DNA from 3 places in the Paenarthrobacter sp. CCNWLY172 genome. Region 3 is predicted to be linked to each of the others. Evidence: riboswitches for the same ligand, from Rfam matches in the RefSeq annotation. Region 3 holds a riboswitch; each other region holds the start of a gene.
The links. A riboswitch is a leader RNA that binds a small molecule or an ion and turns the genes downstream of it on or off. The one in region 3 is predicted to bind thiamine pyrophosphate.
Positions count from the first base shown of each region.

Region 1 (4,914 bases), 360 kb from region 3:
TTGGGATGTCAGGGCCGTGGAATAGGCTGAACCAATGCATAAGCAGCGCGTAGTCTTCGTTCACGGCCTGGGCAGCTTTGGTGCTGCGGCATGGCCGAAACAGCACGGCATGGCCCTCGCTTATGACGCGCTGTTCCTGCGCCGGCATGGCTTTGACGTTGCAGCAGAACCCGTGGGATCGAGCGTTGCCGCGGACGTTGCCATTGTCATCAATTCCCTGGCGGATACGGGTGGCGGCCACGTCGTAGCGCACGAGCAAGGTGCCATCTCCGCCATGCTGGCTGCCATAGAACGTCCGGACCTGGTGCACTCGCTGAGCTTGGTTGAGCCTGCTTGTTTGTCCCTGACAGCCGAGCTTCCGGCCACAGCCTCCCATCGGGCCCTTATGGAACCCCTGTTCGATGTACGGAGCCAGCTCAACGACGCCGACTACCAACGTGAGTACTACCGCCGGGCGTTTTCTGCCGAAACGGGGGGACTGGATACTCCCGAAGCGCGCCGTTCAGCCCGCAGGCTCAGGCTCCAGGCCCCGCCTTGGGAGGCCCCGCTGCACATCGTGCCCGGTGTCCCCACGTTGGTCCTCACGGGTGGCTGGGAACCCCTGTATGAGGAAATTGCCGGTTACCTCCAGGAAACCGGAGCCCTCCGCCGTGTTGCTGCGGGAGGGCACCGGCCCCAGGATTCAGTGGACGGGGATCACATCATCCGATCGTTTGTTGGTGACGTCGGACGGGCCATGTCAGTTCAGGCTTCCTGAGCCGGCCTCAAATGTGTCCGGGCTGCCGGGTACCTGCAGTTCCGGCAAATAGACCTTTCCGCCAGATGCCAGGAATTCCTGGCTCTTTCCGCGCATGCCGCTGTACATTTCCGCAATGGCTGTCTGCGCCTCTTCTGATCCGTATTCGTCACGGATGTCCTGGCTGATGCGCATCGAACAGAACTTGGGGCCGCACATGGAACAGAAATGGGCGGTCTTGGCCGGTTCCGCCGGCAGCGTTTCGTCGTGGAAGGCTTCTGCTGTGACGGGGTCCAAGGAGAGGGCAAACTGGTCACGCCAACGGAACTCGAATCTGGCCTTGGACAAGGCATCGTCCCGCTCGTGGGCCCCGGGATGGCCCTTGGCCAGGTCGGCGGCGTGGGCTGCGATCTTGTACGTGATGACACCGGTCTTGACGTCGTCCTTATTGGGAAGGCCCAAATGTTCCTTGGGGGTCACGTAACACAGCATGGCGGTGCCGTACCTGGCAATCTCGGTGGCGCCGATGGCTGAGGTGATGTGGTCATAACCAGGAGCGACATCCGTGACCAAGGGCCCAAGGGTGTAGAAAGGGGCTCCCTTGCACAGTTCCTGCTGGCGTTCCACATTTTCCCGGACCAGGTGGAACGGCACGTGGCCAGGTCCTTCCACCATCACCTGCACATCGAACTCCCACGCCCGCTGTGTCAGCTCGGCGAGGGTATCCAATTCGGCGAACTGGGCTGCGTCATTGGCATCGGCGGTTGCACCCGGGCGCAGGCCGTCGCCCAGGGAGAAGGCGACGTCGTACTGGGCGAAGATTTCGCAGAGCTCGTCAAAGTGCGTGTAGAGGAAGTTCTCCTGGTGGTGCGCCAGGCACCAACCCGCCATGATCGACCCGCCACGGGAGACAATTCCCGTGACCCGGTTGGCGGTCAACGGCACATAGCGCAGGAGCACGCCGGCGTGGATGGTCATGTAGTCCACGCCCTGCTCACATTGCTCGATCACAGTGTCCCGGAAAATCTCCCACGTCAGCTTGTTCGCCTCGCCGTTGACTTTCTCCAGCGCCTGGTAGATGGGGACCGTCCCGATCGGGACCGGGGAGTTGCGGATGATCCACTCCCGGGTGGTGTGGATGTCGTCCCCAGTGGAGAGATCCATGACGGTATCGGCACCCCATTGAGTGGCCCACTGCAGCTTGTCCACCTCTTCCGCGATGGAGCTCGTCACTGCTGAGTTGCCGATGTTGGCGTTAATTTTCACCAGGAAGGCTTTGCCGATGATCATCGGTTCTGACTCGGGGTGGTTGATGTTGTTCGGAATGATCGCCCGTCCTGCGGCAACTTCGCTGCGGACCAGCTCAACGTCACAGTTTTCCCGCAACGCGACGAACTGCATCTCGGGAGTCACCGTGCCCTGCTTGGCGTAGTGCATCTGCGTGACGGTTTTACCTTCGACGGCGCGGCGGGGCACCGGTTGGGTGCCCTTCCACTCTGCTGATGCTTCCCCGCGCCGCACCGCTGACTTGCCGTCGTCCAGCAGGTTTCGCTCCCGTCCGCGGTAAGCCACGGTGTCACCGCGGGCTTCGATCCATGGAGCGCGGAAAGGCTCAAGTCCCACAACGGGATCACTGCCGGGGCCCGCAGTGCGGTACACCTGGAACGCCGGGTTGGCTGTGCCGTTGGGAGACGGTTCCAAGGCGATCTCGGTGACGGGCACCCGGATCCCGTGGTCGGGGTCCTCCAGGTAGGCCAATGAATGGGATGTCAGCGACTGGGTCACAGATTCCGGCGTCCTTGCGCTGGAGCCGGACCGGTTTTGGGCAGGGCTGTGCTGTGTTTTTGTGGTGCTCAAAGGATTACTCACTTCCTTCGCCGGCATTACCCGGACAGGTTCAACGGTCGCAGACTGCATCAGTCCGATCTCAGCCCCTGCAGGGGCCCCCGTGTGGTCGTAGATGAAGCTACCACAGCTCACAACGGGCACCCAGTCACATGAACGAACCAGCGTCCAGGACGCCGCTGCGGACTAGGCTTTTGATATGGCCACCATCATCGAATTCAGCGGATCTGTGCTTGTCTCGGCGGACGAAGAGCGCCAAGGGATGTGGTCTGTTGACGGAGTCCTGACGTTCGAACGCCCCACGGCCACACCGGACCTGGTGTTGGATGGCTGGGTCCTCCCGGGTTTCGTTGATGCCCACTGCCACATCGGTTTGGGTGTGGGTGGCGCCGTTGACGAGCGGACCACCCTTGCGCAGGCCCACGCTGACCTCGACGCCGGGACTCTGCTGATACGGGATGCCGGATCACCAAGTGACACCCGTTGGGTCCAGCAACGTGCGGACGTTCCCCGGTTGATCCGGGCAGGTAGGCACATTGCCCGGAGCCGGCGGTACCTCCGCGGTTTGGGGCATGAAGTCGAACCCGGCCAACTCGTGGAGACCGTCCGGAAGGCAGCGCGGGATGGAGACGGGTGGGTCAAGTTGGTGGGGGACTGGATCGACCGTGGCGTGGGTGACCTCGCTGCCTCTTTCCCCGCCAAAATCGTCAAGGATGCCATCGCTGCCGCCCACGATGAAGGTGCCCGGGTGACGGCCCACTGCTTTGCCGAGGACACAGTGGACGACATGCTCGATGCAGGCATCGACTGCATCGAACATGCCACGGGCCTGCTGTCGCGACACATTCCGCGCTTGGTGGAGCAGTCCGTGCCGATCGTTCCCACCTTGGTCAACATTGCGACTTTCCCGGACATTGCTGCCCAGGCTGCCCCAAAGTTTCCTGACTATGCGGACCACATGGTGCGGCTTTGGGAGCGTCGGCGCGAGCGGGTGTTGGAGGCCTTTGAGTCAGGCGTGGCCATTTATGCGGGCACAGACGCCGGCAGCGTGATCAAGCACGGCAGGATCGCAGACGAAATGAAGGAACTGCACGACGCCGGCCTGCCGCCGGCCGCGGTCCTGGACGCCGCGGCGTGGCGTGCCCGGGAGTGGCTGGGGGCCGAGGGCATCAGCGAAGGGGCGGGTGCCGACGTCGTGTTGTGCTCCGAGGATCCCAGGATCGAGCTGGAAACTGTTTCCAGCCTCAAACACATCGTGCTGGGCGGTTCACTGGTCCGTTAGGAATAAATTGAAGCTTCAACTAATTTAGAGAAGTAGAAAGGTGCTGATGAGCGGCACCTCGAACCCGGGAGCGTCACATGACCACACCACTCAGCCAGGATCTTCTGCCTGCCGAACTGACCATGGGCACCGTCATGCTCAAGGTCGGCGACATGGCTGTCATGAGCGACTACTATCAGCGTGCCCTTGGCCTTGACGTCGTGGCCGAGCAGGATGGCGGGCTCTACCTGGGGCGGCTCGGAAAGCCCGTGGTGCATCTTGCCCCGGCGTCCGGTCTCCAGATTCCAGGCCGTGGGGAGGCTGGCCTGTTTCACACGGCCATTCTGTTCGACGACCAGCCTTCATTGGCCGCCACCATTGCTACCGCCGCCGAGTACGAGCCCCGAGCTTTCGCGGGCAGTGCCGACCATCTGGTCAGCGAAGCGTTCTACTTTACCGATCCTGAAGGCAATGGCATTGAGCTCTACTACGACAAGCCGCGTGAACTCTGGCAGTGGGATGGCAGGAATGTGGTGATGGACAATGTTGCCTTGCCTCCGCAGCGATACCTCGAGCAGCACCTGAGTGAAGCCGCGGTGACAGGGCAGCGCGAGGCAGCGGCCGGAATTGGACACGTCCACCTGCAAGTCGGTGACGTCGGAACTGCCCAGCATTTCTACGTGGAAACCCTGGGCTTTGAGCGGACCGCGGGCTGGCATGGCCAGGCGTTGTTCGTTTCCGCCGGCGGCTACCACCACCACATGGCCATGAACGTGTGGAACAGCCGTGGCGCCGGGCCCCGCAAGGACACGCTGGGCCTGGGGGAAGTGCTCATTGAGGTCCCCGACGCCGACGACGTAGCGGCGCTTGCGGATCGCTTGAAGATCGCAGGAGTGCAGAACCACCACACCGGCGCCGAACTCCAGTTCGAGGATCCGTGGCGGAACAAACTGCGGGTTGCCGTCCGCTAAGCAGGGCCACTCCTGCTGCGCCGGCACACTCCCGCTGCGCCGCCCACTCCTGCATTAGGCTGGGCAGTGACGGCACGGATCCAACCGGGTTTTGTGCCGCC
Region 1 is NZ_JBBEGB010000003.1:386,115-391,028, forward strand. It holds gene WBN73_RS06585 (alpha/beta hydrolase) at 35-757, shown strand; gene thiC (phosphomethylpyrimidine synthase ThiC) at 740-2,593, opposite strand; TPP riboswitch at 2,589-2,696, opposite strand; gene WBN73_RS06595 (amidohydrolase family protein) at 2,781-3,863, shown strand; gene WBN73_RS06600 (VOC family protein) at 3,941-4,813, shown strand.
Region 1: it holds a riboswitch for thiamine pyrophosphate, as region 3 does, so the genes downstream of both, thiC (phosphomethylpyrimidine synthase ThiC) here and thiO (glycine oxidase ThiO) in region 3, are expected to answer to the same signal.

Region 2 (4,914 bases), on a different contig from region 3:
GCCGAATTCCTGGCCCGCCGCGAATCAGTGGACCGCCAGATGATTGTCCGCCAGCGCGACGACAGAATTCAGATCGGCGTCCTGGAAGACGGCGTGCTTGCCGAGCATTTTGTCTCCAAGACCCAGCAGGACTCCCTGATCGGCAACGTTTACCTGGGCAAGGTCCAGAACGTCCTGCCGTCCATGGAAGCTGCCTTCGTGGATATCGGACGCGGCCGCAACGCCGTGTTGTACGCCGGTGAAGTGAACTGGGACGCGGTCAACCTCGAAGGCCAGCCGCGCCGGATCGAGAATGCGCTGAAGTCCGGCGATTCCGTTCTGGTCCAGGTCACCAAGGACCCTGTAGGCCACAAGGGTGCCCGCCTGACAAGCCAGATCTCCCTGCCCGGCCGCTACCTGGTGTACGTGCCCGGTGGTTCCATGACCGGCATTTCACGCAAGCTGCCCGACGTCGAACGCAACCGCCTCAAGCGCATCCTGAAGGACCGTTTGCCGGAAAACGCCGGCGTCATTGTCCGCACGGCTGCTGAAGGTGCGTCGGAAGAAGAACTGACGCATGACATCAACCGCCTGCGCGCCCAGTGGGAAGGCATCGAAGGCCAGGCCTCCTCCACCAAGGTCCTGGCACCGGAACTGCTCTACGGCGAACCCGACCTGACCATCAAGGTGGTCCGTGACGTCTTCAATGAAGACTTCTCCAAACTGATCGTTTCCGGCGACGACGCCTGGGACACCATTGAGGCTTACGTAACCTACGTTGCCCCCGACCTTGTGGGCCGCCTCGAGAAGTGGACCAAGGACCAGGACATCTTCGGTGCCTGGCGCATTGACGAGCAGATCCACAAGGCACTGGAACGCAAGGTCTTCCTCCCATCCGGTGGTTCGCTGGTCATCGACCGCACCGAAGCCATGACCGTGGTGGACGTCAATACCGGTAAGTTCACCGGCAGCGGTGGAAACCTTGAAGAAACCGTCACCAAGAACAACCTCGAAGCTGCTGAGGAAGTAGTTCGCCAGCTTCGCCTGCGTGACATCGGCGGCATCATTGTCATCGACTTCATCGACATGGTCCTTGAGTCCAACCGCGACCTCGTCCTCCGCCGTATGGTTGAGTGCCTTGGCCGCGACCGCACCAAGCACCAAGTGGCTGAAGTGACGTCACTGGGCCTTGTCCAGATGACCCGCAAGCGCATGGGTACCGGCCTCCTTGAGGTCTTCGGTGAGCAGTGCGAGCACTGTGCAGGCCGCGGCGTGGTCACCCACGATGAACCGGTGGAGCACCGTCGCGCCAACGTTGTGGCTGCCGAGCACCACCGCCCCCACACTGAGGCGCAGCAACCCACAGCCCGAACAGAACGCAAGCGCCGCCGTGGCAAGGGCGGGGGACAGGCTGTCGCCGAGGCTCCCGCGCAGGTCCACAGCACTGCTTCCGCCCCTGCCGCACCTCCCGCGGCTTCCGAGCCGCAGGATCCTGCCAAGCAGGCCAAGGCAGAGGCAACCCGCGCTGCGCTGGCGACGATCGCTGCTGCCGCCCACGCTGCCCACCTCCACGATGACGAAGTTCACCGTGCAGAAGAGCAGGCACGGGCGGCCGGCCAGCACCAGGCGCCTGCCGCATCACAGCCGGAGGCTGGAGAGCACTCCGACCCCGAATCAGACCGGGAAGCATCGGTTCGTGACACACGGTCCACACCGGTTCTGCGATTCGGCGGCGAAGAAGTGGCCTTGCCTTTCGGGGAACACCACGAGGAACCGCCTGCCGCCAAGCCTGCCATGAGCCTGGATCTCCTGGCCGAAGCGTTCTCCCACCTTGGCGCAGCACCCGAGGCGAAGCCCGAAACCGTGGTTCCTTCCAAGGCAGCCGCTGCACCTGCAGCCGCCGTGGCGGGGCCCGTGGACGAGGACCCTGAAGCTGCTTCGGCGTCGAAGTCCCGCCGGGGGCGCCGCAACCGCAGTGCGAGCCGCGCCCAGGGTGCAGCCAACGAGACCAGCGTTGAGCACCACGAGGTAACTGCTACCGCAGCGCGTGGAACTGCACACCAGGCCAAAGCACCGGCGGAGCCTGCCAAGAAGGCAGCGTCCGAGGAACCCATCATCCTTGGGGTTGGTGTTCCCGCTTCGGAGCTCTAGGACCCGATCCGCAAGGGCCCCGCAGTAACCGCCACAGGCGGGTACTGCGGGGCCCTTTGCTGTCTGCTCACAGCGGTCATAACCGGTCTTCTGCGGAGTGCAGTTCCCGGGCCGTGCTGCTTCCCGGCTACGCTGGGGATTGACACGGGGTGCCGGGCATAGGGCCCGGCTGAGATCCAGACCCGTTGAACCTGTCCGGTTAGCACCGGCGAAGGGATGTCCCCATGACGTCATCGTCGTATTCTTCTGTGTACCCTCTGGCTGTTTGCGGCCGGGAAACGCCCCGCGTACTGAGTATCGCGGGCTCGGACCCCTCCGGCGGTGCCGGTATCCAGGCTGACCTGAAGAGCATTGCTGCGCAGGGCGGCTACGGCATGGCGGCGATCACCGCGTTGACGGCCCAAAACACGCTGGGCGTCAGTGCTGTCCATGTTCCTCCGGTGGAGTTCCTGCGACAGCAGTTGGAGTCCATCAGCACGGACATCGCCATCGATGCCGTCAAGATCGGCATGCTGGGTGACGCTGCGGTGATCGATGAGGTCCGCAGCTGGCTTGAGTCGGTGCGTCCCGGCGTCGTGGTCCTTGACCCGGTGATGGTGGCCACCAGCGGCGACCGCCTCCTGCGGGGGTCTGCCGAGCAGGCCCTGCGCGCTCTGCTGCCGTTGGCGGACCTTATTACCCCGAACCTCCCGGAGCTTGCCATGCTGTTGGGGGAGCCTGAAGCTGCTGACTGGGATTCGGCGTTGAACCAGGGCAAGCGACTGGCTGCTGAGTGCGGCACCACGGTCCTGGTGAAGGGCGGACACCTGGCAGGGGCGGAATGCCCGGATGCCCTGGTTAACACCAGCGGCCTCCTGCGGCAGGACGTCATCGAGGTAGCCGGACCCCGCGTGGAAACGAAGAACAGCCACGGCACGGGCTGTTCGTTGTCGTCGGCTCTGGCCACGGTCCAGGCCCGCACCGGCGATTGGGAAGCTTCCCTGCGCGAAGTCAAGCCGTGGTTGCTTCAGGCGCTGCTGCATTCGGACAGCCTCGACGTAGGCCAGGGAAACGGGCCGGTCCACCATTTCCACCACCATCAGGTCCTGAGGCCGGGGCAATTCGCCGCGGCGCTGTGGAAGGAAGCTGCTCCGGAGCTCGAGGCAATCTACAAGCTCAGCTTTATTGACGGCCTGCAATCGGGCGACCTCCCGGAGGCTGCGTTCAATTACTACCTCGCGCAGGATGCCCTCTACCTCAACGGGTATTCCAGGGTCCTGGCGCGTGCGGGCGCCCTTGCCCCCACGGAGGAGGAGCAACTGTTCTGGGCCAAAGCGTCACAGCAGTGCCTTGAGGTCGAATCGGAACTGCACAGGAACTGGCTCAGCACCCGAGAGGCATCCTCGGTGACCGGACCCGTCACGAAGTCCTACGTGGACCACCTGCTGGCGTCCTCGGCCACCGGCAGCTACTCCGTGGTGCTGGCGGCCATCCTGCCGTGCTACTGGCTCTACGCAGAGGTGGGCCAGCGGCTCCATGCATCGTTCGTGGAGGCGGGATCCCCGGCGGCGCATCCCTACGCGGACTGGCTCAGGACTTACGCCGATGAAGAGTTTGCTGCAGCCACCAGGAATGCGATCAATTTCACGGACGCCGCTGCAGCGGCAGCTTCCGAGGGGGAGCGGGCATCAATGGTGGAGGCTTTTGCCCAGTCCTGCCGCTACGAAACTGCATTCTTCGACGCTCCCCGGCTGTTCGCCTGACCGTTCCTGCCCGGACTTTTTATCTCCGGGTTTCTAACCGCCCCAGCGCGTCGCGGGTCAAATCACGTTAATCGCCCCAAACCCTGTAGGCTGTATGGGCACGGTGCCGGGAGAGTCCGTTACAACTGGTGATGCAAGTCACGTGGTAGCCTCCGGACCCGGCCTCATTTGCAGCCGAGGGTCAAACTAGCGTAATCTTGATCTTCGGTGCTTACGCCAACACTTGGGTTATGCCCCTTGGAATTGTTCAAGGGATGACTCGCGGACTTCGATCAGAAGTCCACGGCGTTGAGGCACAGCGCGAACCAAGCCTGATTTCGGTTCCAGGTTCCGCACGCAAATTTAGTTATAAACGTCGAGAGAAGTGAGTACCCAAGTGGTGTACGCGATTGTCCGCGCAGGCGGCCGCCAAGAAAAAGTTTCCGTTGGAGACTACGTAACGCTTAACCGCGTCCCCGGTGGAGCCGGCAGCACGCTTGAGCTGCCCGCCTTGCTCCTGGTTGACGGCGATAAGGTCACCTCCGCAGCTGCGGAACTGGCCAACGTCAAGGTGACGGCTGAGATCCTCGAAGACCTCCGTGGTCCGAAGATCGTCATCCAGAAGTTCAAGAACAAGACCGGCTACCGGAAGCGTCAGGGTCACCGTCAGGAACTGACCAAGATCAAGATCACCAGCATCGCGTAACTTTCGTTACCCGCTGTTCAGGTTTTTCAGTTTCCCCAGAAATTTAGAGGCAGGCATTTCACATGGCACACAAAAAAGGCGCGAGTTCCACTCGCAACGGTCGTGACTCCAACGCACAGTACCTGGGCGTCAAGCGCTTCGGTGGTCAGGTAGTCTCCGCAGGCGAAATCATCGTTCGCCAGCGTGGCACGCACTTCCACCCCGGTGCAGGCGTTGGTCGCGGTGGCGACGACACCCTGTTCGCCCTGCAGGCCGGCTCGGTTGAGTTTGGTACTCGCCGCGGACGTCGCGTAGTGAACATCGTTGCTGCTGCAGCTGCAGAGTAACAACAAGTTCTGAACCGGTGGAGCGGGCCAA
Region 2 is NZ_JBBEGB010000014.1:20,382-25,295, reverse strand. It holds gene WBN73_RS18435 (Rne/Rng family ribonuclease) at 1-2,130, shown strand, start outside; TPP riboswitch at 2,266-2,364, shown strand; gene thiD (bifunctional hydroxymethylpyrimidine kinase/phosphomethylpyrimidine kinase) at 2,355-3,872, shown strand; gene rplU (50S ribosomal protein L21) at 4,249-4,557, shown strand; gene rpmA (50S ribosomal protein L27) at 4,620-4,883, shown strand.
Region 2: it holds a riboswitch for thiamine pyrophosphate, as region 3 does, so the genes downstream of both, thiD (bifunctional hydroxymethylpyrimidine kinase/phosphomethylpyrimidine kinase) here and thiO (glycine oxidase ThiO) in region 3, are expected to answer to the same signal.

Region 3 (4,914 bases):
TGGCCGGAGTACCCGTGCCGGGAACACCATAAGGGCTGGAATCCGGGCCGGACTGGTACGTCTGGGGTCCGCCTTGGTACTGGGCGTCGAAAGCACCGGGTGCAGGGGGAACTGGTGGGGCACCGTTCCCGTTGTGGGGCGCGGGCGGGTAGCTCGGATTAGTCATTGATCATCCTTCGGGGGAGTGGGTGCGAGGAGGAGGACACGCGGCCTGCGGGCAGGCCAGACAGTCAACTCACTTCCAGTCAGCCTAGTGGGACCAACGCTGCTGAAGGCAATCTCCGCGGGCGGGGTGTGGAGAGCCGGGGATAGTCTTGGATTATGGGCACTTCGACGGACGTCGCACCTTCTGCCGGACAACTCGCCGCGGGACTCCTGGGCGCCATGGCCTACGGCGAGTTGTCGGCTTTCGGCCGGCTTTCGTTCGATTCCCGATACGCCCCCACACTCCATGACCGTTCAGTGCTGGCAAAAATTGCCGTCGGTGCGTACGGAAACTTCGCGCTGCTGAGCGATCGGCTCGCTGTAATGGGCCTCGATCCGGAGGAAGCCATGCTGCCGTTCCAGCGTTCCTTTGACCACTTCCATGAACGCACCAAGCCCGGGGACTGGTTCGAATCTGTGATGAAGGCATACGTCATCGACACCGTTTCCTCGGACTTCTACCGGGCTGTCGCCACTTTCCTCGATGGAACAACGCAGCAGTTCGTGGACCGGGTTGCCTCCCCCGACCAGGCAACCGAGGTACTTCGTGTCCTGCTGCGGCGGGCCTTGGCCGATGACCCACGACTGGCCTCACGGCTGGCGTTGTGGGGCCGCCGGCTGGTGGGGGAAGCGCTGACACAGGCGCAGAGGGTAGGGACTGAGCACCCACAGTTGGGGCCGGCACTAAAAAGTGGTGGCGATGCCCGCGCCGCAATTAAAAGACTGACAGGCGAGCTCGCCGGGCGTCATGCCCGCCGGATGACGGCGCTGGGCCTCACTGCCTAGCGGTATGACCGGGCTTATGCCTGAAAGGCTCCAACGGCCAGGCTCAAGCTGCGTCCAGCGCCTCCAGCGCCTCCAGCAGCGACTTGGCTGCCGTCGTCGGATCCGAAGCCTCGGTGATGGCGCGGACCACGACGATCCGGGTGGCTCCTGCGGCCCGCACCTGCTCTACGTTGCTGAGATCGATCCCTCCGATGGCGAACCATGGCAGGTTCACGGCGCCGTCGGTGGTCTCGACTGCACGCTTGCTCGCTTCTGCGGCATATGTGACCAAGTCCAGTCCCACGGCTTCGCGGCCGGGTTTGGTGGGTGTCGCCCAGACGGGTCCTACACAGAAATAGTCCAGGCCCCCCTGTCCCGGTGATGCCGCGATGGCGGCATTCACCTGCTCGGGGGAGTGGGTGGAAAGACCGATCGTGACGGACTCCGGAAGCAATGTCCGGGCCACCTTCAACGGGAGGTCCTTTTGCCCGATGTGGAACACCGGAGCCCCGGAAACACTGGCAACGTCGGCTCGATCGTTGACAGCCCACAGCCGTCCATGACGTTGCGCAACTCCCTGCAGGACCGCCAGCAACTCCAATTCCTCGGCAGCTTCGAGGGTCTTGTCGCGCAGCTGGATGATGTCCACACCGCCCTCGAACGCGGCGTCCACAAAGTCTTCAAAATCGCCTTGCCGTTTCCGTGCATCGGTGCACAGATACAAGCGGGCGGTGGCGAGGGCATCAGTCTGGGTCATGGAACCCAGAGTAGTTCCTCTAAACTGGGCACGTACTGCGGGAGCCGCGACGTTCGTCATATGACTGTCCGGCTGAGAGGGCTTAAGAGCCGACCGCTTGACCTGATCCGGCTAGTACCGGCGTAGGGAAGGAAACGCGCAATGGCAGTTCCCCGCCAAACCCCGCTCCAGGCCGACGTGGCCGTCATTGGCGGCGGCGTCATCGGGCTGGGCATCGCCCGCGAAGCGCGGCGACTTGGCCGCTCCGTGGTGGTGATCGACCCCGCACCGGCTTCGGGGGCTACGTTTGCTGCCGCCGGAATGCTTGCCCCCGTGAGCGAATTTCACTACCAGGAGGAAGATCTCCTGGAGTTGATGCTCGAATCGTCCCGGCTGTGGCCGTCTTTCGCGGCAAGCCTGCCCCGCGGAGGGGAAGACACCGGATACCGCACGACGCCGACACTTGCCGTGGGTGCCGATGCCGCGGACCGCAGGGCACTGGCAGACCTCCGTACGGTACAGCTTGCTGCGGGACTGGGGGTCGAGCCGTTGTCCCTGCGCGACGCCCGGGATCGCGAACCCCTCCTCAGCCCCCAAATTTCCAGTGCCTTCGACGTTCCCGCCGACCACCAGGTCGATCCCCGCAAGCTGGCGGCATGCCTGCTCTCGGGACTGGCACGCCACGCGGCCAGCGACTCCACGTGGGTTTCGGGCGCCGACGATGGGTTTGCCGTGACTTCCACGGCGCGCCGCTTGCTCTGGGACGGAGGGCGGGTCTCAGGAGTGGAACTCGAGTCCGGCGCCGCTGTCCACTCCACCGAAACGGTGGTCGCCAACGGACTGGGTGCGGCAGACCTGGAAGGGCTCCCCGACGGGCTCAGCCTTCCCCTGCGGCCGGTATATGGCGACATCCTCAGGCTTCGGGTGCCTGAACACCTCCGGCCCCTGCTCACCTCCACCGTCCGCGGGATGGTCCGTGGAGTGCCCGTCTACATCGTGCCCCGGGACGACGGCACTGTAGTCATCGGGGCCACCCAGCGCGAGGACGGACTGTCGGCAGCGTCCAACGCGGTCTCAGCCGGGGGCGTCTACCAGTTATTGCGGGACGCCCAGGCCCTGGTCCCCGCAGTGGCGGAACTTGAGCTGCTCGAAGTAACGGCCCGGGCCCGCCCCGGCACTCCGGACAACGCACCGCTGCTTGGACGGGTCGTTGGCCCCCGGGGGGATGTTGATGGTCTGGTGATCGCCACAGGATTCTTCCGGCATGGTGTCCTCCTGACGCCCGCGGCCGCACGGATCGTGGGCGGGCTGATCAACGGCACGTCGGACCCCCGGTGGGCATCATTTTCCCCTGACCGCTTCGCGGCCACTTCATCCACAGCGCGGGCGCTTACGCCGGCACACGCTCCCAGCAAGGAAACAGCATGAACATCAAACTCAACGGATCCGATCACGCCGTGCCGGAGGATGCTTCAGTCAGCACCCTGGTCACGGCCGTCACCGGCCGCGCCCTGGACCACCGCGGACAGGCAGCCGACGGTGGCAAGCTGGGCGTCGCCGTCGCCCGCAATTCCGAGGTGGTGCCACGCAGCCAATGGTCCGCAACGGCGCTCGCCGACGGGGATGAACTCGAACTTGTTACCGCAGTCCAAGGAGGCTGACATCATGACGACAGCAAACACAGAGGTCATTACTGACGCCTTGGTGATCGACGGCGTCCACTTCGGATCCCGCCTGATCATGGGGACGGGAGGTGCCCCGAGCCTGGACGGTCTGGGCGCTGCGCTCCTGGCGTCCGGGACTGAGCTCACCACAGTAGCCATGAGGCGCTACTCACCCGCTGAAACAGGATCCCTCTTCCAACTCCTGGTGGACCACGGAATCCGGGTGCTGCCCAACACCGCCGGTTGCTTTACTGCCAGAGACGCCGTGATGACCGCTGAACTGGCACGCGAGGCACTGGAAACCGACTGGGTGAAGCTGGAAGTCATCGCCGATGAACACACGCTCCTTCCAGACGCAGTGGAACTCGTCGAGGCAACGGAACAGCTGGTGAACCGTGGATTCAAAGTCTTCGCCTATACCAACGATGATCCCGTCCTGGCACTGCGCCTCGAAAACCTGGGTGCCACCGCAGTGATGCCCCTGGGCTCGCCGATCGGAACCGGTCTGGGGATCCTGAACCCGCACAACATTGAACTCATCGTGTCCCGGGCCTCAGTACCCGTGGTGCTCGATGCCGGAATAGGAACCGCCTCCGATGCTGCCCTCGCCATGGAATTGGGCTGCGACGCCGTGCTTCTGGCCACCGCTGTCACCCGGGCGCAGAACCCGGTGCAAATGGGTGAGGCCTTCAAGCACGCCGTGATCGCCGGTAGGCTGGCCAAGCAGGCAGGACGGATTCCGAGGCGTGAGCACGCTTTGGCGTCGTCGGCCATGGAGGGCCGGGCAGAGTTTCTCTAAGTGTCCGCCGGGTCTCCGGGAGAAGGAGCAGCAGTGGCAGGGAACCATGACCATCTGACCCAGGCGGATGTCGACGATGCCCTCCGGGAGCTACGCGACTGGAAGTACCAGGGCGGCCTGGTAACCGTCTATAAAACTCCGACGGCGGCCGAAGCGCTGGCCCTCATTGCAGCGATCGGAGAAATCGCCGAACACCAAAACCACCATCCGGATCTGGAATGGCGCTACAACAGGGTCCACCTGCGGTACCTGTCCCACGACGCAGGCGGAAAAGTCACCCAACGCGACATCACCGCTGCGGCTTCCGTGAGTGAAGCCGCAGCGGCGCTGGGTGCAACCGCCCAGCCGGAGCGGTATCCGGAACCCTGAACCCGAACCATTGTGACAAGGCTTTAAGCGACAGTGACCGTCGCCCGAGGGCGGCGGTCACTGTCGTGTGTTCTTGTTGCTGCTAGAGCTTGAGCGCCTTGGTGAGCGCCGCAGTATCGTGCCGGGTGCGGGTCCGGCCCAGGAAGACCACCACCGCTGCGGCGGCGGCAGTTCCCAGGACGATCGGCAAGACCCAGGGAATCCAGGTTGCCCCGGGCTGGTAGCCCAAGCCGGCACTGATGAACGCAATCCAGCCCAGGGTGCCCACAGCCACCGAAACACCGGCCGGCAAAGCGATGCCGTACTTGCCGTGCCTCTTGTCGTTGGCCCACACGATGAAACCGGTGGCTATGGTGGCCAGAACCACCACGACGAGT
Region 3 is NZ_JBBEGB010000003.1:27,683-32,596, forward strand. It holds gene WBN73_RS04990 (TM2 domain-containing protein) at 1-166, opposite strand, end outside; gene WBN73_RS04995 (ferritin-like fold-containing protein) at 322-990, shown strand; gene thiE (thiamine phosphate synthase) at 1,034-1,726, opposite strand; TPP riboswitch at 1,754-1,872, shown strand; gene thiO (glycine oxidase ThiO) at 1,868-3,133, shown strand; gene thiS (sulfur carrier protein ThiS) at 3,130-3,366, shown strand; gene WBN73_RS05015 (thiazole synthase) at 3,371-4,168, shown strand; gene WBN73_RS05020 (4a-hydroxytetrahydrobiopterin dehydratase) at 4,202-4,537, shown strand; gene WBN73_RS05025 (hypothetical protein) at 4,620-4,914, opposite strand, start outside.